DNA from 4 places in the Salinivibrio sp. EAGSL genome. Region 2 is predicted to be linked to each of the others. Evidence: predicted binding sites of a transcription regulator. Region 2 holds the regulator's gene; each other region holds the start of a gene.
What was found. Region 2 encodes CRP, which controls carbon source genes, mostly activating them, when cyclic AMP is high. Its sites were predicted from a motif close to TGTGANNNNNNTCACA; they were not measured.
Positions count from the first base shown of each region.

Region 1 (5,398 bases), on a different contig from region 2:
ACGTAAAGCAAATTCATGTAAAGGAACTTGGTGTAATTGCTGATCTTCAATGAGTTGATCGGCACTGTCGAGCAGCTCAAATGCCGCTTGCACATAGCCTTGTGCCAGAAGAATTTCACTTTGTTGTAAAATTGCCCAAAGTGCCTGGTGATACACTTGGTGCTGGCGAGCGAGTTTTTCCGTTTGTTGCATCATCGATAAGGCACGATCGAGCTCGCCGAGCACATGGTTCACCTCGCCAACGACAGATGTCGCGACAATACGGCCACGGTAATTGGCGCTATCTAGTTGCTCAAGTGCTTTTTCAGCCAGGCGCATGGCTCGCTCTGGGTCGTTGGCATTAATTGCCACCTGTGCAAGTAGCGCATTGGCATTGCCTTGATAATCAATGTCGAGCGGTATTTCGCGAGCTTGATAGGCTTTTTCTGCACTTGCTAATAGCTCACCCACTTCATGATAGCGATGCTGGCTTTGTGCAAGCCAAGCTCGAAGTAGGCTTAAACTCGGATACTGGTACAAGTACTCGTTATTTAGCTTGCTGATAGCCGCTTCGAGGGTCGATAGCTCCCCACGGTTAAACATCCGCCAACCATATTGATTCAGAATATCTGCCAACAGGGCATCATCCTCGCCATAACGTGCGTGGCGCAATGCTTGATGTGGCGATTCAAGCTTGAGCCAAGCTAAGGCCGCTTGCCGATGCAGTGTTTGTTGCTGCTGTGGGATCCGAGCCTGGCGCTCATGGGCAAGAAATTCAGCAAATAGATGGTGAAAACGGAACCAATTGTTGTCGCCTTCGAGTGGATAAATAAATAAACCGTAGCGGTTCAGAGACTCCAGCATCCCCAACGCGTCGCCGCGCTCCGTTAAGGCATAGACTAATTCATCGTTGAACATTTCTAATACCGACACTTTCATCAAAAACTGACGGGTTTCAGTATCAAGTAAATCAAACACTTCTTCCGCTAAATAGTCCCAAAGGTGGGCATGGTTAAAGCTGGCACACGAGGCCGCGCTTTGCATGAGCGTACGCTTTTGGTGCTGTGCTTGAATCGCAATCAGTTGCAATGCTGACGGCCAACCTTCAACGTAGGTACACAAGGCATTGGCGGTTGACTCATCGACCCCATCGGCCACGCGTTGATTAAAAAAGCGGGTGGTCTCTTCGTTATCAAAGGCGAGTAATTCGTTCCCGATTTCGATCATTAAGTCACGAACACGCAAGTTCGCGGTGCCCAATGGCGGGTTGGCTCGTGAAGTGACGACCAAAGTGAGGTTATCCGGCATGTGCTTGATGAAAAAACGCATGGCTTCATGGATTTCTTCGTTATCAATAAGCTGATAATCATCCAATACCAGATAGCTGGTGGCATGAAAATTCGCTAACTCGGCAAACACATCGGATAAAAGTGCACGAAGCGATGAGAATTGGCGCTTCTCAGCAAGCTTAATGGTGTTTGCGCAGCCTTCTTGCGTGGCTTGATGCAGGGCTTGTAACAAGTAGTTAATAAAGCGGAAGCTATCATTGTCACTGTCATCAATACTAAACCAGCCAACATGGGACTGATCAGCCAGCCATTGTGCGGCCATGGTTGTTTTGCCATAGCCGGCGGGGGAGCGGAACATCACTAATTTATAGTGAGGCGCTTGTTGTAGCATATCGAGCACCCGAGGGCGCAATATGGCGTTATAAAGCCGACCTGGTCGAGTAAGTTTTGATGGGATCCACATAACACACTGTCCTTAACCTCAAATACGGTGCCGGCCCCTCAGCGCGACACTGCTTTATCCTCCTTGGAGTCTATGCGACTCCTAGATCGCAAACTATGATCTCTCTCCACTCTTGTGTTGATTGCTCTAGAATGGTGCATCTACGCCCTATATTTGTGATTTATATCACAATAGTTTTTTGTTTTCGCTATCCTTTTAAATAGCTTTGTACATTTATGTGTCCTGGAAAATATAGAATTTGCGCTGGCGCACAAAAATAACAAAAGTGATTTCTTACTTTTCATGCTGCTTTTCGAATGCTTTTTGTCCCATAACGTGATGTTGATCACTGGCTTGTATGTGGATGCTAGGATTGATGAGAGGCGGCTCACTGTTGGTGTGTGACACAGCTCTCTACGCCCTGCTATCTCCTCCTTTCCGTCACTGTGAGTGGGAGGATGTTTGTTACTCTCGAGTTGGGCAGGATGAATAGCCATCAAGGTTTCATTCCATTATTGAGAGTTATGACATGACCCCAAAACAGCAACATGCCTTTGATAAAAGTGCGTTTAAAATCAGCATGGTCCAACACTTGACCCAGCTAGGTCACGCACCTGAAACCGCTCAACAACGCGATTGGTACCTTGCCTTAGGGCGTGCATTAGCTGAGCACACAACAGGCGACTTGGTGGCGACTGAAAACGATCAAGCGATCAAACAGGCCAAAAGCGTTAACTATTTATCTCTTGAATTTCTCATTGGCCGTTTGACGGGCAACAACCTGATTAGCATGGGTTTATACGATGTGATTGCTGAGGCCGTTGGTGAACTCGGTCTGGGTCTTACCGACTTATTAGAGCAAGAGCGTGACCCGTCACTCGGCAACGGTGGGCTTGGGCGTCTCGCCGCTTGCTTTATGGATTCACTCGCGGCACAGCAATATCCAGCAGTTGGCTATGGCTTACACTACGAGTATGGCCTTTTCCGCCAATCTTTCGATCAAGGGGCGCAGCAAGAAGCGCCTGATGCATGGCGTGAGCCAGAAGGCTACCCTTGGGAAGTCGTCCGTCCGGACCTGACTCAAACCATTGGTTTTTATGGCCATGTTGAGGTCGTTGAAGAAGCGGGGCATACCTATCGTCAATGGGTGCCTAGCTTGAAAATCCAGGCAATGCCTTGGGACTTACCCATTGTCGGTTACCAAAGTAACACCGTTTATCCATTGCGTTTGTGGGAAGGTCGAGCACTGACACCGTTCGCGCTTGATGCTTTTAATGCGGGCGAGTACACCCATGCGCAGCAAGCTGATATTGATGCGGGTAACCTGACTAAAGTCCTTTACCCCAACGATAATCATGATGCGGGCAAGACGCTGCGTTTAATGCAGCAGTACTTCCATAGCGCCGCCTCAGTGGGTGACATTCTTCGCCGTCACTTGGAAGCCGGACATGCGTTGGCGGCGTTGCCGGAGTATGAAACCATTCAGCTTAACGATACTCACCCAACGATCGCCATTCCTGAACTGATGCGTGTGTTGCTAGATGATTATCGCTTAGGTTGGGATGAAGCGTGGGCCATTGCTAGCCGCACCTTTGCTTACACGAACCACACGTTATTACCTGAAGCGCTTGAAACGTGGAGTGAATCGCTCATGGCAGAGCTTCTTCCTCGCCATATGGAGATCATTTTCGAGATCAACCATCGTTTCTTACAAGACGTGGAGCAAAAGTGGCCTGGTGATGTGCGCAAACAGCAAGTGTTATCCGTGATCGATGATCAAGGTGAGCGCATGGTACGCATGGCGAATCTGTGTGTGATTGGCTCTTATGCTGTCAACGGTGTCGCGGCCTTGCACTCACAGTTGGTTAAACGTGATTTATTCCCTGAGTTTGATGCGCTTTATCCAGGTCGCATTCAAAATGTGACAAACGGCATTACACCGCGTCGTTGGTTGAAGTTCTGTAATCCTGATTTATCAAACTTGATCAGTGAAAAAATTGGCGAGCAGTGGCCAGCACAGCTTGAGCAACTCGAGCAGGTTGCACAATATGCTGACGACGCTGATTTTCAGAAAACCTTCATGGCGGTCAAGAAGCGCAATAAACAGCGCCTTGCTGACTGGGTAAAATCCAACCTCGATATCACGCTTAACACCGATGCGATTTTCGATGTTCAGATCAAGCGTCTACACGAATATAAGCGTCAGCACTTGAATCTATTGCATGTGATTTCGCTCTATCAGCGCTTGCTTAACGAGCCAAACTTTGACATGGCGCCACGAGTGGTCTTTTTTGCTGCCAAAGCAGCCCCAGGTTATGAACTGGCAAAATCGATCATTTTCGCTATCAACAAGGTGGCCGAAACGATCAATAACGATCCACGCGTTGGCGATAAGCTTAAAGTGGTGTTTATTCCAGACTACCGCGTAAGCATGGCAGAAATTATCATTCCAGCCGCCGATGTGTCTGAGCAGATTTCTATGGCCGGTAAAGAAGCGTCGGGTACGGGTAATATGAAAATGGCCCTTAACGGTGCCTTGACCATTGGTACCATGGATGGCGCTAACGTCGAGATCCGTGAAGAAGTGGGTGACGATAATATCTATATCTTCGGCTTAGATGTTGATGGGGTCACCGAATTACGCCAAAAAGGCTATCAACCCGAAACAGCGTACCAAAATCAACCGCTTCTAAAAGCCGCTTTAGATAGCCTATTGGATGAAACCTTCACGCCAGGGCAGCCTGGATTGCTGCGCCCTGTCTTTGACAGCGTGATGACAAGTGGTGATCCGTACTTATGTTTGGCTGACTTTGCCGATTATGTCCGCGCACACAATGACATTGATCGTGATTATCGAGACATGTCGCAGTGGGCACGCAAAGCCATTCTTAACACCGCGCTGGTTGGTAAGTTTAGCTCTGACCGTTCCATCCGTGATTATGTTAATAATATTTGGCAGCTAAAAGCGATTAAACGCTAATTGCTAATTGCTAATTGCAATATAACGGGTTAACAACCTGATAGGTGGCAAGGGATTCGCCTTGCCACCTGATAATAATGACAACAATATTGCCCAATAAAAGAAGGGGGCAGACCCCTCGGAGAAAGCGATGAAAGAATCTGCATTAAAGACAGTCGCACACATGGCGAACCTTGCCGACCGTTATATCAGTGCTTGGGGCACAGAAGCGGCGGTGCCAGACAGTACCTTACATGATTTATTAACGTCACTTGGCTATGACACACGTCATGATGATGCGTTGTTGGCATCAGCGGAGAGAAAACATAAAATGGATGTGCTTGCCCCCGTACAGGTGGTGCAAGACAACGAACCGGTTGAAATTGCGCTTTACCTTGGCACCAGTGCCAGAGACAGTGATTTTAGTTGGCGTTTGGAAACCGAACAGGGCGAGTGCTTTGAAGGTTATCTTCAGTCACAAATTATTCGCGATGAACGCAGTGAGGGTGGCCCGCTCGTTTTTAGCTTACCGTGCGCTCTACCTTGGGGCTACCACCGTCTCTTTGTAAACCGAAAGCGCCGCAAATCTCCCTATCAGATGACGTTAATTATGGCGCCTTCTCAGTGCTATAAACAACCTGAACTGAATGCGCACAAAAAAATGTGGGGGCCGAGTATTCAGCTCTACACCTTACGCACTCCACATAATTGGGGCATCGGTGATTTTGG
Region 1 is NZ_JABWMG010000005.1:129,101-134,498, forward strand. Features, by position in the region: gene malT (HTH-type transcriptional regulator MalT) at 1-1,731, opposite strand, end outside; gene HLG76_RS04710 (glycogen/starch/alpha-glucan phosphorylase) at 2,240-4,690, shown strand; gene malQ (4-alpha-glucanotransferase) at 4,821-5,398, shown strand, end outside.
Region 1: the regulator CRP is predicted to act here: its motif matches at 2,111-2,126, upstream of HLG76_RS04710 (glycogen/starch/alpha-glucan phosphorylase).

Region 2 (5,398 bases):
CGCGGTTGCAGTGGCCGTCTTAATCGCGCGCCGCGGACTTATCATTCCGGCGAAACGGAGGACGCTCGGGCATTTTTGACCTATTTACGCCAGACCTACCCGAACAATGAGATTGCCGCTGTGGGAGTCTCTTTGGGAGGAAACATGTTGGTGCGCTACCTGGCCGACTATCAGCATGATCCGATTGTCAGTTGTGGTTGTGCTATTTCTCCCCCGCTCGATTTAGCGGCGTGCTCGACCCGTATTCAACAAGGGTTTTCCCGTGTTTATCAAGCGTATTTGCTACGGTCGATGCGACAAACCTTATCGGAAAAACTTACCCGACACCAAAAAGTGGGTCGGTGGCATGCTGGGGAGCGGCCAAAGATTAAAACTCTGTTCGAGTTTGATCAAACGGTCACCGCACCGCTGCATGGCTTTGACGATGCTCAACACTACTATCAAAGCTGTAGTGGTTTATCTGTCCTTGACGCTATTACGGTCCCACTTGCGATTATCCATGCGAAAGACGATCCCTTTATGACCGACGCAGTGATCCCAACCTCGCCTCTGCCCGCGAATATTGACTATCAACTGAGCGAACATGGTGGGCATGTTGGTTTTGTTACCGGCAGTTGGCGCCAGCCACAGTTCTGGCTGGAGCAGTCGGTGCCTCACTGGTTAGCCTCACGCCTTTGCTCGTCCCGTTAAAAAAGGACGCCACGCAAAGCAAAAAAGACCGACGCACATTGATCTACTGCATTGTGTTGAATGATTGGGTAAAATGCGAGCTGATTCACAATATCAGCATCAAGCACCCTAACGTCTCAGCCATAAATCAACAAAAGGTGATGTAGTATGATGGTTCCTTGGCAATCGGTCCCTGAGGAAACACTGACTCGTTTAATCGAGCACTTTGTGTTACGGGAAGGAACCGATTATGGTGAGCAGGAAGTCAGCTTTGCACAAAAAGTGGCGGATGTTCGCCAACAACTGCAATCCGGCGACGCCGTGATTGTGTATTCTGAGTTGCACGAGACAGTGGATATTCGTCGTAAAGAAGCACTCAGATCTTAGCATCGCTGTACGCAATAAACAGCGATACACATTCAGACTGAATGACAGGGCGCGTCATGTCGGCTAAACATCCAATCATCGCGGTCACCGGCTCTTCAGGAGCAGGGACCACCACCACATCCGAAGCATTCCGTAAGATGTTCCAGATGATGAACATCAAAGCGGCGTGGCTAGAAGGGGACAGTTTCCATCGCTTTACGCGACCGGAAATGGACGTCGAGATCCGTAAAGCACGTGAGCAAGGACGGCACATTAGTTACTTTGGCCCCACCGCCAATGATTTTCCGCGATTAGAGCAGTTTTTCCGTGAGTACGGTGAACTCGGCACAGGCAAATATCGCCGCTACTTGCATACCTTTGACGAAGCGGTGCCCTACAATCAAATGCCAGGGACCTTCACACCATGGCAGGATTTACCCGACAATACCAACGTACTATTTTACGAAGGCTTGCACGGCGGTGTGGTTGATGGTGAGGTCAATGTCGCCCAACATGTCGACCTATTGATTGGTATGGTCCCGATCGTCAACCTTGAGTGGATTCAGAAGTTTGTCCGCGATACCCGCGATAGGGGCCACTCACGCGAAGCGGTCACCGACTCGATTGTGCGGTCGATGGACGATTATTTGCATTATATTACGCCGCAATTCTCACGCACTCACATTAACTTTCAACGGGTGCCGACGGTCGATACCTCCAACCCACTGAACGCCAAAGGCATTCCTTCGTTGGATGAGAGCTTTGTGGTGATCCGCTTTCGAGGGATGAAAAACGTCGACTTTCCTTATCTGCTGCAAATGATCACGGGGTCTTTTATGTCACGGCATAATACACTCGTCGTGCCAGGCGGTAAGATGGGCTTTGCGATGGAACTTATCATCCGTCCATTGATTCAGCAGCTAATCGAAAAAGGCAAGATTGGCTAGGGCGTAGCGCATCTATCGTGTATTACTTCTCAAGCCGTGATCTTAGCCACGTTTTTGCCAGTTTTTTAGGCGGTTGGCCTAGATCAAAATCAAGAAATTGCTAACAAAAAAAGATACACTCTTGTTAACATACAGTGAGCTTGTAGCCCGCGCCCAGACTTCGTATTCTGTGCATAGATCTGGTGGGTTACCCCTCAGACAAAGATAGGACGTTGTTGCCGGGCAACACATGCAGAGGAAATAAGTTATATGGTTCCAGGAAAACCTCAAACAGACCCTACACTCGAGTGGTTCCTTTCACATTGTCACATCCACAAGTATCCGTCTAAAAGCACGCTGATTCATGCAGGCGAAAAAGCGGAGACCTTGTATTACATCGTGAAAGGGTCTGTCGCCGTTCTAATCAAAGATGAAGAAGGCAAGGAAATGATCCTGTCTTATCTTAACCAAGGTGATTTCATCGGTGAGCTAGGCCTTTTCGAAGATGATCAGGAGCGTACCGCTTGGGTTCGGGCTAAGTCTCCTTGTGAAGTGGCAGAAATCTCATTCAAAAAGTTCCGCCAACTGATCCAGGTTAACCCCGATATATTGATGCGTTTGTCCTCACAAATGGCGCGCCGTTTGCAAGTGACCAGCCAAAAAGTGGGGGATCTTGCCTTCCTGGACGTCACGGGCCGTATTGCGCAAACCTTGTTGAATTTAGCGAAGCAACCCGATGCCATGACGCACCCTGATGGCATGCAAATTAAGATCACACGTCAAGAAATTGGCCAAATCGTTGGCTGCTCGCGTGAAACCGTGGGGCGTATTCTTAAAATGCTGGAAGAGCAAAACCTTATTTCAGCCCATGGTAAAACCATCGTGGTATACGGTACCCGCTAATCACAGCGCTCTCTGTATTCCCAACCGACGCCCTGGCGTCGGTTTTTCTTTTTAAAACAAAAAAAAAGGAAGAGCGAACTCTTCCTTAACCGTTTAGGCCTCGTTATATCCACTATTTGTTAGTGCGTGCTCTCAAAAATTTTATCCGCTGAAGCGGCAACAAACCCCTGGTACAACTCACCGTTGGGCAACACATAACGCTTAGCAAACTCATAAAACCCACCTGGAATGGTTTGCGTGCCATCAGAGAAAACAACAGGGACACGGTCAGCCATGGTGGAGGATTGCTCCAGATAAACGGATGCGTCCCCTTTTACTTCCCCACCCGCTTCGTTAATTGCAAAGCCATTGTCTCGCAGCTTTTGATTAACCGATTGGCAATGATCATGAGCCTTTAACTGATTGACACTCACTGTGAAATGATTCGCGCCATAACCGTGCGCGGCTACCCAGGACGCGTATTCACTCTCCTCAGCAAGCGCTTGATAGGTGGCGCTATCGATGTCCCAAAGCCGCCCCTGATGAAGAAAATCGCTCCCTGTTAGTGACGACGCATCGACTTGTGCCACCAGCTTATGAACAATGGCTTGCAGCGCAGGCGAGCATTGCTCGACCATCAATTCACTGATAAACACTTTCGGCATCAAAGGATCGGGGTGCTCGAAATGGCAGGCATTGAGCTTTTTCGCTTCAAAGGTATAGTCCCCTTTTTGCTGATAGCCTAGCGCCAGGAAGGGGCGCGCCAAGACCTCAAGCCCAACCTTGGGCAAACCAAATGTCCGCAAGGCAATATGATCATTGATTAAAGGCTGCCCTTCTTCGAGCAAGGCATGTACCTGATGTGCCGATGGGCAAAGACGGTTAATATAGTCTTGCCATAATTTATCGAATAACGCTTGGCCACTGTCCATATTGGTCTCCTTAATCTTGTTGAGTCGGAATACCGGGGGCGAACGTCTCAGGCAGTACCACCTGCTCCCCTTCCATTGATGCCATGGGATAAGCGCAATAATCGGCGGCATAGTAAGCGCTTGGACGTAAATTACCCGACGCACCTGGCCCGCCAAATGGCGCATCACCGCTTGCCCCTGTCAACTGACGATTACGATTCACAATCCCTGCGCGAATATGATCGAGGAAGTATTGCCATTCGCCCTCGTCTTCACTGATAAGGCCTGCCGACAAACCATAGCGGGTATCATTCGCCTTCGTGATCGCATCAGCCATATCCTGATAGCGCTGCACTTGTAGTAGCGGACCGAAATACTCTTCGTCGGGTAACGCTTGAATGCCACTCACATCTAAAATCCCTGGAGAAATCACCGCATCGTGTAAATGCTCGCACTCTATGACGGGGGTAGCTCCCAGATCGATCAATTTCTGTTGTGTGGCCAAAATCCCCTCGGCGGCAGCCATTGAAATTTGGGCGCCCATGAAAGGCGCGGGATCATCAAACTGGCCACCCACTCGCACGGTTTTGGTCCATTGTGCTAGGCGAGTCAAGATCTTGTCACCCACTTCTCCCTCAGGCAGCAGCAGGCGGCGTGCACACGTACACCGCTGACCGGCACTGAGGTAGGCCGATTGAATAATGGTGTATACCGTGGCGTCTAAATCACCGAACTGATCACTCACCACCAAGGGGTTATTGCCTCCCATTTCCAGCGCCAGCATTTTATCGGGCTGGCCAGCAAACTGACGATGAAGAATATGCCCCGTATTGGCGCTACCGGTAAACAATAAACCGTCAATACCGCGCGCTTGGGCCAGCGCCTCGCCGGTATTGCGCCCACCTTGTACCAGGCTGATCAGTCCTTGCGGTAATCCCGCTTCGAGCCAATAGCCCAAGGTCTTCTCTGCGACTTTTGGCGTCAGCTCAGAGGGTTTAAATACTACGCTGTTGCCCGCCAATAAAGCTGGAACAATGTGGCCATTAGGTAGATGCCCAGGGAAATTGTAAGGCCCGAATACCGCCATAACGCCAAGTGGACGATGGCGTAATACCGCTTGGGTGCCATTGACGTCTTTTTCACGTGAGCCTGTTCTTTCGTGGTACGCGCGCAAGGAGATCGCCACTTTGCCTACCATGGCCCCGACTTCGGTTTTGGTTTCCCACAAGGGTTTGCCCGTTTCTTCGGCAATGACCCGAGCCAGTTCATCGGTATTGGCTTTCACTATCTCGGCAAAGCGCTCCACCAGCGCTTGGCGCTCAGAAAAATCGGTATTACGCCAACGCAAAAACGCGTCGCGTGCGGCGCTGACTGCTTGCTCCACTTGCGAACGACTCGCTTCTGCACCTTGCCAAATACATTGACTATCAAAGGGGTTTTGCGAGGTCATGATCTCGCCCTCGCCTTTTACCCACTCGCCATGAATCAAATGGCCTGCTGATTGCTTTGTCATTTTATCCCCCCATGGCAATCAAACGCAGTTGATCGCCGTTTTTTACATTCAATGCATCGGCAACCGCTGGGCTAATCACAACTTGATTGGTTTCGTGATCGATCGCAGCTTTCGCCGCGGTGGCACGGAAG
Region 2 is NZ_JABWMG010000002.1:13,677-19,074, forward strand. Features, by position in the region: gene HLG76_RS01475 (hydrolase) at 1-690, shown strand, start outside; gene HLG76_RS01480 (YheU family protein) at 838-1,056, shown strand; gene HLG76_RS01485 (phosphoribulokinase) at 1,113-1,982, shown strand; gene crp (cAMP-activated global transcriptional regulator CRP) at 2,232-2,864, shown strand; gene HLG76_RS01495 (DUF1338 domain-containing protein) at 2,984-3,775, opposite strand; gene astD (succinylglutamate-semialdehyde dehydrogenase) at 3,786-5,267, opposite strand; gene astA (arginine N-succinyltransferase) at 5,269-5,398, opposite strand, start outside.

Region 3 (5,398 bases), on a different contig from region 2:
CATCGGTCAGCGCCCCTTGTTGGTGATCGCGCTGCATCACTGCCAGCAATCCTTGGGCTTCGTTCACACAGGGTGTGAGCAATTTGCCTTTGCAATGAAAAAGCGTTGTCGCGAATAAAGGCGCGCGGGCTTCGCCACGGCGTCGGTCGACCTCTGCGGCTTGATTGGCCAGTTGCTCAAGGTGTTGGGACATTGCATCGATTTGCGCTTTCATTATGGGTCTCTCAGTCACGCACAGCGGCGACGATAACGGCGATTAAAACCAAGCATCAACGGCCAGTTTACCGGCTAAAATCACCACCGCGGTCACAAAAATAGGTCGAATAAACTGACTGCCAAAACGAATCGCGGAGTGGGCGCCAATAAATGCCCCCAGCATCAAGCATACGCCCATGGTCAGCCCAAGCGCCCAGTTCACATGGCCCAAAAGCGCAAACGCCACCAATGAGGTAATATTACTGGTGAAGTTCATCGCTTTCGCCAATCCGGAAGAGAGCAAAATATTCATCCGATAGAGCGACATGGTAGACACCGTCCAAAACGCGCCCGTACCCGGACCGGCAACGCCATCATAAAAGCCCAACGACAGGCCTTGGCTCCATTGCTTCATCGGTAACTTAGGGCAGCGCGCGGGGAGCTGGTTGTTATCTCCCTTAGGGTGGGGATGCCAAACGGTGTAAATCGCTGCCACAAGCACCACCACGGGGATCGCTTTTTCTAACCATTCAGTGCTTAGCACATCAACCAGTAAAGTCCCTGCGGTTGCGCCAATCAAGGTGCCCCAAAACGCGTGTTGCCAAAATAAAGGCGAAAAAAGACGTTTTTTATAATAGGTAAAGGCGGCGGTGCTGGAGGCAAAGGTCGCGGCCAGTTTGTTGGTACCTAACGCCACATGGGGCGGCAAACCCAGTGATAACAGGGCTGGAACAGTCAGCATGCCGCCACCGCCGGCGACGGCATCGATAAAGCCGGCGACAAAAGCAGTCAGCCCTAGGATCACTAAGGTCGAAAGATCAATCAATTCAAGCATAGTCACTCGTTAATTTAAGGTTCGATCACGCGTTTGAATGGCGGCAGCGAGTCGAGTAAAGATTGGCCATATCTGCGGGTGATAATGCGCCGGTCAAGAAGCACTACCTTACCAGAGTCTTCCTCTTTGCGCAGTAGACGACCGACTGATTGCACCAGCTTTTTACTCGCTTCTGGGACCGCGATTTGTAAAAACGGATTGCCACCGCAGCGTTCAATGTACTCCGCGTGAGCTTCTTCCACTGGAGAAGTGGGGACCGCAAAGGGAATTTTCGTAATAATGAGATTAGTCAATAAGTTACCGGGCAAATCTAAGCCCTCGGAAAAACTGCCGGTGCCAAAAATTATACTGGTTTTGTCCGCACTGACTGCTTGCTGATGGGCCTTTAATAGTGCCGTGCGCGATTGTGTCCCTTGACAGAGCAGTTGCCAGCCGCGTTGTGTGACCGTTTGCTCAATGGCTTGGGTGACTTGTTTCATCTGCCAATAAGAGGCGAACAATACCAAGGACGCTCGCTCGCCCTCTAGGTGCTCAAGAATTTTCTCGCTCAGCGCCGCCGTAAAGGCACTGGCTTGCGGCTCACAAGGCATGGTTGGGATCACCAAGCGCGCTTTATTGGCGTAATCAAACGGCGAGGGCAAGGCTAAATAACGCGAACCATCGCTTTCACTGAGTCCGACTTGGCGGCAAAAATAGCTAAAGCGATTCAGGGCGCGCAAGGTCGCAGAAAACAGGCCAACCCCGGCGGCGCGAGACCAGAGCATTTGATCCAGACGCCAGCCTACTTCTAAGGGAGAGACATGCACCCAAAGATCCCCCTCGCGCTCACGGCAGGCTTGCACCCAACGGGCAAGCGGTGCGCCTTTATCGGCATTCGGTTGGGCCATTAAGGTCCAGACTTTTTCTAAATTTTCTAACCGTTGGAGGAAAAACGCGGTTTCGGCGAGCGCCGGATCAGCCAGTTTGGCAGAAATGTCATTTTCTTTCAGACGCTCATTGATCAAATCATGGATCTTTCCCAATGCCTGATGGGCTTTTTTGCTCGCGGTTTTAAGCTGCTCACTGGGCGCAATCAGGGCTTCGGGCAGTTCACCATCGGCAAAGCGATAACAACCGTCGTCGTTGAGCGACAGTTGACTGAGCATATTTTTTGCCTCGCGTAACCCTGGGATCAGAGTTTGTATCGCCTCGAGTAAGCTATCAACAAAGCGGTGTGCGCGCGTCATATCCGCGGTATTTCCCAACTTGGTAGCGGCTTGGTTCAGCTTTTCTAGCCAACCGACCACGCCGAGCAAACTGGCACTGGCGGCTGAGAAGTCACGCGCCACCGTGGGAAGGTGGTGCGCCTCGTCAATCATATACAGGCACTGCTCTGGCTCGGGCAAGATCACCCCGCCGCCGAGCTCGAGATCGGCGAGCAGCAAGCTATGATTGACCACCACCACATCCGCTTTATCCATTGCCTCGCGTGCTTTGGCAAAGGGGCAACCACGGTGAGCGGGCAGGCCAGCATGGCAGGTGTGTTTGTCAGAGGCGACCGCTTGCCATAGGTGATCGGCAATCGGTTTGGGCCAGCTGTCGCGGTCGCCATCCCATTTTCCTCGACTCAGGGCAACGTAAAGATCATTCAGCAACAATTGCTCGCTGCGCTTGGGCTTTTGGGCAAATAGCGCCCCTTGGATGCTCTCGGTATCTGCCACTGCACTCAGCTTGTGTGCACAGCAATAACGTTGCCGCCCTTTTGCCAAGATAAAATCAAACGGCTTGGGGCAGATACGATGAAAAAACGGGATATCTTTATCGGCGAGCTGCTCTTGCAACGCCACGGTTGCGGTCGACACCACCACTTTTTTATTGTTGTTAAGCGCAAACGGAATCGCGCCCATCAAATACGCCATTGATTTGCCCACCCCAGTGCCGGCCTCGGCCACCAGTAGCCGACGCTTGGGGTCATAATCACCCGCCAAGGTTTTGGCCAGCTCTGCCACTAAATAGTTTTGAGCTTTGCGCGGAATAAAGTGGGGAAGTTGGTCTTGTAGCGTTTGGTAGCACGCGCGAATGTCTGATTTTACGGCAGGGCTGAGCATCAACAGGTCCGAGTAGTAAAGGATAAGCCCCAGTATAACACGGGGAAAAAACGTGAAAACGATCGCGAAATGTAAGTTTTCCTTACAGATATGAGATCTTGGTCACGAATTTAATTTGAACCATTCGCTGCTATCTTGCTGATCTGCCGTTTGATCAACAAAAAGCCGTATTTAAGCTGTTGATTAGTTTTTTATTCTAAAAATTAAATAATAAAAGACATTAGTCAAAATTTTATATCGCAAAGGGTTGTTGTTAAATTTCATCAACGCACACTGCTAACGAGGTTTAAACTGTGATCTTAGTTCATTAGTTTTTCCTATCTGTTTGTTTTTAAGTGTTTTTTGTCTATTTTGTAATGCGCTTCCAGCCAGTTGACAGAACCTCAAATGTTCTGCACGATTAGCCACGAAGTTTCAGTGAACTGGCATTTTGTGCTTTGCAGCGTTTGCTGCCGGTAACAGAGTGACAGTCACCATAAAACAGAGTTCCATGAAGGAACTCATAATGACTAAATAGAAAAGGCAGTGGATTAACCATGAAAAAGACTATTCTAGCAATGGCAGTACCAGCTCTGCTGGCTGCTGGCTCAGCATCAGCAAGCATCAACCTGTATGACGCAGAAGGCGTTAAAGTAGACGCATCAGGTGCTGCTGAAGTTCAGTACATTCAAGAAATCGGTAACAACCAAGACGCGAAATGGCGTCTGGACGATGGCGACTTCGCTATCAATACTGAAATTGCTGTTTCAGACAAATTGACGGCAATTGCTGCGATGGGATTTGAGTTTGAAATGGCTGGTGGCGCTGACGGTGCTGATACTGGCGAATATCGTTCAAACGTAGAAAACGATGAGCTATATGTTGGCTTTAAAGGTGACTGGGGTCAGTTTACTGCCGGTCGTCAATACTTGCTGATGGACGATTCTGGTATCACTAAAGATTACGAGCTGTCAGTAAACAGCTTCGGTGTTGATATCAACCAAGCCACTCAAGTTGGTAAGTATGTATACGACAACGGTACTGTTTACGGTGCTGCAACCTACACTGACTTCAGCGACGGCTTTGACGATGATTCTTTAGGTGCAGCTGCTGATGCAGACAAAGGCTACTACGGCGGTGGGGATGACCTACGCATCTATGAAGCACGTTTAGGTTATCGTTTTGCAGACGTTGACGCGCGTGTATACTATCAGAAAGCTGATAACTTAGGTCGTACTGCTGACCTTGATTCAGACGCGTATAACTTCGAAATCGAATATGCGGGCATCGAAAACGTAGGTATTGCTGCATCTGTTGGCCGTACTTCTGTTGAAGACGACAAAACTGGTACAGTAATTGATACTGAAACGGACTACGTGTCTATCGCTGCTGACTACACCATGGGTAAAACCACCTTTGGTATCGGTTATGATAACAAAGACGTAGAAGGTAACACTTCAGACGTTAACGGTTACTACGCTAACGTGACTTATGCACTGCACAGCAACGCGCATGTGTACGCAGAAGTTGGCGACAGCGACGGTGATGACCAAGACTTTGGCTATGTAGCAGGTATGGAAGTTAAGTTCTAATTGAGCTTAAACCATTATTGCGAGATGTAGCACTGATTACTAAAGCCGCCTCAGGGCGGCTTTTTTCGTCTTACCGTTTGGAGTGACAATGAAAACTTTAACAAAGGCTGCGTGGGTGCTGGGTGCACTGATGGCATCGAGCGCCATCCATGCGGCGGAAATTACCTCAGCACGCCATATTGAATTTTTGGTGGTCGATGGCAGCAAAGTCAGTTTTGACAACTGGGCGCCGCAGCAGAGCATTGAGTTAGATAATGGTACCCATCAGTTGGTGATGCGCTTTGACGGCGAGGTGAAACGCGGCAGTAAAGAGGTGATTTTTACCTCGCGCCCGTATTTGTTTGAGCTGGACGTTGATGGCCGCGATGCCACCATTAACATTGATGCCAATCTAAGAGTGAAAACCCAGGCGACCAGCTATTTTGATGATAACCCACAATGGCAGGCTGAGTTTGATAATGGCGAGGTAATGCCGTTAGAGGCCGTCGAGCTTAAAGGTGATGGCTTTGGCGCCTATGCCGATATGGAAGCGCTGGTGGCCGAGTACAACCGCGAAAACGGTATTATTATCGACCAAGGTGAAAGCAAAAACCTTAACGACGTGTTAGTCGAGGTCGACGACCAAGGACAAGCCTCTATTAAAGGCGATGCCTTGTCGCAGCTTAAGCTTTGGTACACCAAAGCCAGCGACCAAGAGCGTAAAACCTTCC
Region 3 is NZ_JABWMG010000003.1:39,984-45,381, forward strand. Features, by position in the region: gene HLG76_RS02640 (primosomal replication protein) at 1-214, opposite strand, end outside; gene HLG76_RS02645 (TSUP family transporter) at 257-1,030, opposite strand; gene dinG (ATP-dependent DNA helicase DinG) at 1,045-3,117, opposite strand; gene HLG76_RS02655 (porin) at 3,654-4,688, shown strand; gene HLG76_RS02660 (DUF2057 domain-containing protein) at 4,777-5,398, shown strand, end outside.
Region 3: the regulator CRP is predicted to act here: its motif matches at 3,209-3,224, upstream of dinG (ATP-dependent DNA helicase DinG).

Region 4 (5,398 bases), on a different contig from region 2:
AACGCAGAAGAATAATAGCTTCCGTCACGCATCTGTACTGACGTTTGCGTCGTTGCTTGATTTGACTCATTAGACATCGCGTACATAAAGCACCTGTATATATGATCATTACTGTATGTATAAACAGTACTTGTTTGTGGACTGCCTCGCAAGTTACTCTTTGACTAATTTGTGATCAAGATCGTGAACAATTTCCACCCGTTTTAAGCAATTGCTAATGAGATTGATTTAATAACTTGCTAAACTGGCCGCTTTTCATCTTCTCGGAGAAACCATGGAACAAGAATTTTGGCATCAGCGTTGGGCTGAAAATCAAATAGGGTTTCATCGGGACAGTGTGCACCCAATGCTTATGCGTTACTGGTCAACACTTTGTCCAATGCCCGATGAGACAGTACTGGTGCCTTTGTGTGGCAAATCCATCGATTTAAACTGGCTTGCGGAAAAACACGAACATGTGATTGGTGTAGAACTGAGTGATATCGCGGTACGGGCCTTTTTTTCAGAAAACCTGTATACCCCGCAAGTTCACCGTGCGCCGTCGGGTCATACACATTATTGTTTCGATGAGTTGGAGTTGATCAGTGGTGACTTTTTTACTGCACGTTTGAGCCCGACTTCGCTGATCTACGATCGTGCCGCTTTGGTGGCGATGCCACCGTCGATGCGGGATCAGTATGTGCATCGTGTGCGTGATCTTTTAGCGCCGGGAGGCCGCCTATTACTGATCACCTTGTTTTATCCGCAGGCCGATGATAATCCGCCGTTTTCCATCGATACGTCAATAGTGGAAGAGGCGTTTTCAGGGCTCGATATTAGGTTGTTAGAGACGCAAACCGAGCCAGAGGGTGACCGAGGTGAGCAAGTCTGGTTGATAAAAGCCAACGCTTAGTGCTCGGTTTGGTAGAGCCATGCTCGGATAGCGCCGTTTTGCGCTAGACGGTTTTGACTCGAGGTTGATTAGACTGTCGTGATTCCCAGTGGGTAATAAAGAAAACGGCTGCGATAATAATTCCTGCGCCGAGCCATAGCCGGCCAGGTGGAACCCAGCTGAATACCAGCCAACCAAAGAGGACGTTCAGCGGCAGTTTAGCGTGATCAAACGGCTGAACAAACGAGGCATCTGACGCGGCATAGGCTTTGGCTATTGCCCACTGTGCGAGTGCGGTGAGCATTCCAGCACCGAACAGCATCCACCATGCCATTGCAGATGACGGCAGTGTCCAGTCAGGCACGGCCAAGAGTAGATTAAATGGGGTGATCAACAAAAGGAGGTAAACGACCATCGTGGTCGGTGGATCGTAGGCTGATAACCGTTTCACCATTAATGAATAGGTCGCCCAAAAGAAAGCGGCGCCTATCGGCAGTAACGTTGCCCATGTAAAACCATTTGACCAAGGTTCTAGGATAATCATCGCGCCACAAAAACCCGCAAGTGTGGCCAAGCTACGTGCAATACCAACCCGTTCACGAAGAAATAGCCCCGATCCTATGGTTGCAAACAGCGGTGATGTCATTAGTAGGGCTATGCCTTGCCAAATGGGAACCGGATAAGCGAGCGCCCATAGCCAAAGTTGGATCCCAATAACAGAAATAAACACCCGCAAACAATGTTGCCCAAGGTGCTGGGTTTTTAAAGATTGACGAATCCCCAGTTGCTTTAACCAGGGGATCATGGCCACTAAGGCAATGGCATATTGAATAAAAGCAACGGTCGTCGAAGGCAAGCCCAACTTGAAGCTAACATATTGAGAAAGGCTGTTGACTAATGCGAAGCATAAGCCTGCAGTGAGCATCCAGGCCGCGCCTTGGAGGGGATGATGAACTTGTTTCATTACCGTGACAATCCGAAAAAAGACGTACGGATAGTAGCGCAAATTAGGCCTCAGAGCGATCAGAAATCCCCGCTGAGGCCAAGCGTATCATGTGGTTAAGTTGAAAGGGTCGAATAGACGAAAGGAATATCAGGATCCATCGCGTCCAATGTGGCTTGGGTATCGGTCAGATGGCTCACCGTACTGTTTGTCATCTCGGCCAGCGCCACCGACCGAATGTCGTCCCAGTGATAGCCGGCCATATTGGTCGCAATGAGCGCCACTTGAAGCGGGGGTAAACTCGGGTTAAACGCCGCATTTTCGGCATACATCCCAGAGAAAACCGCCCCATCAGATGTTTCAACGGCCACGCCGCTGTAGTTACCCGAATACGGTGCATGACTTCGGTTCGCTGCATCGGCGGCAGCTTTGAGTAGTGGAATATCAATATCGTCTGTGGGTAACTGGTGTGGCGCGTCAGTTAATAAACGTGATTCAACCCCTAAATCGGCAGGACCAAAGGAATCAGGTAAATACGCATGTAACGGTTTGGGATCCGTTTTTGGTAGCTGAATGGTGAGTGATTCTGCACCGTTTAGCTCATTCATAAACTGACGGCAATGACCACATGGGCTGTAGTTGATTGTGATATCGGTTAAGCGAGTTGCCCCTTTGGTCCACGCATGGGCAATCGCGCATTGCTCGGCGTGAATGGTTTGGCCTAGTTGCACCCCTGTGAACTCAATATTGGCTCCCAAGTATAGGGTGCCATCTTCGCCACGAACGATGGCGCCAACGTTAAACGTTGATATCGGAGTCACCGCATAAGCCGCCGCTATTGGCAATAGAGTAAGACGCAATGCGGCGCCAGATAGGCCACTTTCGGCTTCCATTTGCGCCACTTGCTCTGGTGAAAATGTCGCACCAAAGTGTGTGTCAGTTATCCAATCAGAGACAACGCGTTGTAATGCGTCGGGCAATTGTGTCAGTGCATCGGTTAGTGCAGTTCGCATAGCATCACTTCTTAGTCATTAACGGAGGCTCAGTGTAGGGAAGCACTCCTGATAATTATGTGATAAAAGTCACGCATAATATGCAAAACTGATTTCGTTGCTGAAAGTTAGAGTGACATCAATGTTTTTTCGCCTTCTAATTTTGCCAACGCTAACGCTGCAAAAGCCAATGTTGCCAGCGCGAAGGTCACCGGATCCACGATCATTAGAGATAAGACAAAGTCAGATAAAACATCAACGATCTGAGCTCACAACGCGAATAGTGTGAGTGTGAGCTCGAAAGTACTCGGATTTCGCGTCGACGAACAGCTACTGCGTTAATAACGCAGTAATGCCAATAATGAGGCTCGCGGTCGCAATCAACACAATAAGCGGTTTTGTAATGCTAAAAGAGGGATCCCCTAATGCCGGTGATTGCGTTGCCGGGGATGGGGTGAGATCAGGTTGATTTTCCGCCGGCGTGGTTGGCCGTTGCGCAAAGGTTTGTTGGGGTAAAGCAACACGAAAACCAAACTCGCCAACCACGTCAAAGGGCAAGCACTTTTTACCGTTGCGGTAAGACTTAGCCATGAGCGAAGTGACCACACTTTGGTGTTGCGCAAAAGAACTGTCGGGTAATGCGACTTGTTTAAACAAGGTGCGACTTGACAACACCTCGCCTGCGTAATAACAAAGCATTTCGAGCATTCGTGATTCTTCATACGACAAAACCGTGATTGCCTGATCCGTCCAATACAGTGTGCGGCTCTCTGGCTCAAAATCTACTTCAGGAAAACGGTAACAGCGTGTATTTACTTTTGTTGTCATCATCAAGCCCACTCCAAACGACAGCTTTTATAAAAGTGTGGACTCAAATCACAGAACTGCAACTCGTTAGCATGTCTTTTTTGGGTCTAGTTATGCAGGCATGATGTTGAATTTTCTGATTTTATAAGGAATAACAATAGATTAAAAAAAGCACAACCGCTATGTCGCCATAACGGTTGTTGAACCTATCGAAAAACACGACATCGTCTATCGAGGCTAACCGACTAATGATTCGACGTAATGGTAGACCGCTTTCAAGATACGGACCTTGTGCTCATCCGCCTGATGATGATCCGCCAGTTGCTGTAGGTTGTCCATGTACGTGGGAAGGTGTGTTTCAAAATAATCGCGGCGGTGCATAAACCACTGTTTTTGTTCATCGTCAGTAAGTGTCCACGGATAGTTGCGGGCACGATAACGAAACAACAGAGGTTTGATGCGCCAATCGTCGACACTCAAGTCAATCCCGGCAAGGTTTTCTGGATCTTGCGCGCGGATAATGTCCATCGCGCTGCGATCACTTTTTGAAAAAAAGCCAGCATACAGTGCGTTATCAACATCTTGATTGTCAAAGGGCTTGGATTGCGCGAAGACAGCCACCAGCTTCTCTCGGATTTCGGGCGCCGCCTTTAGTGCTTTAAGATGTTGAAGACATGCTTCTCTATCCACGCCAAGACGCGCGGCATCGTCAGGACGAAGTACTTTGGCATCGGCTAAGACCGGGCATTTATTGATATGGATAAGCTTTAATGGTGCCGGCAATTGGTCGTCACTCAATGCTTGACGAGGAGTATATAAACGCTCACGGAGGGCATCGGCATCAAGCGCGAATAAAGGTGAAGGATCGCGGGCAAGATCAACGGTGATCACGGCATTGGGGTTGTCAGGATGCCATGCCACTGGCACAACCCAACTGGTGTTGCCTCGCTCGGTGCCAAACATACCTGAGACATGTACCAGTGGTGTCATGTTGACCACGTCAATCAGGTGCTTAATTTTATTCTTATGGCGGTGAGTGAGAAGGTAATCAAACAACCGGGGTTGCGCGGCTTTCACTTTTTTCGCTAACTCAATGGTCGCGTGCACATCCGCCATGGCGTCATGCGCATCACTGTGTTCAATGCCATTGGCGACGGATAAGTTTTCTAACTTAAAACTGGGCTTACCGTTTTCGTCATGTGGCCATTCAACCCCTTCAGGCCGCAACGCATAACAGGCGCGCATCACATCGAGTAAATCCCAGCGCGAGTTTCCGTTTTGCCAGCTCCACCCATATGGGTCAAAAAAGTTACGATATAAGGTATACCGTGTCACTTCGTCATCAAATCGAACATTGTTATAGCCAATTACACAGGTGTTCGGTTGAGACAGAGCCGCATGGATTTGGGCAATAAACTCCGGTTCGGGCAGCCCTTTTTTCAGTGCGAGTTGCGGGGTAATGCCTGTGACCAAACAAGCTTCTGGGGCCGGCAAGTAATCATTGGGGGGCTGACAAAATAGCACCAGAGGCTCGCCAATAATATTAAAATCACTGTCGGTGCGAACGCCAGCAAATTGGCAAGGCCTGTCTTTACCCGGATGGGTACCGAACGTCTCAAAGTCGTAAATAAAAAAGGTTGGCTGGTCCGCGTCTGTCACAATCGAATCCAATTTGATCAAACAAAAGAAAGCAGAGTCAATACCCTGCGATAAGTGCTCATGGTAACACTGGCAAGACGTATCACCAATCCTGTCGGTGGTAAGATCAAATGCGTCAAAGCCTGC
Region 4 is NZ_JABWMG010000001.1:232,312-237,709, reverse strand. Features, by position in the region: gene HLG76_RS01070 (hypothetical protein) at 1-86, opposite strand, end outside; gene HLG76_RS01065 (thiopurine S-methyltransferase) at 275-892, shown strand; gene HLG76_RS01060 (DMT family transporter) at 936-1,835, opposite strand; gene cdd (cytidine deaminase) at 1,931-2,827, opposite strand; gene HLG76_RS01050 (hypothetical protein) at 3,137-3,637, opposite strand; gene sbcB (exodeoxyribonuclease I) at 3,851-5,272, opposite strand.
Region 4: the regulator CRP is predicted to act here: its motif matches at 2,886-2,901, upstream of cdd (cytidine deaminase).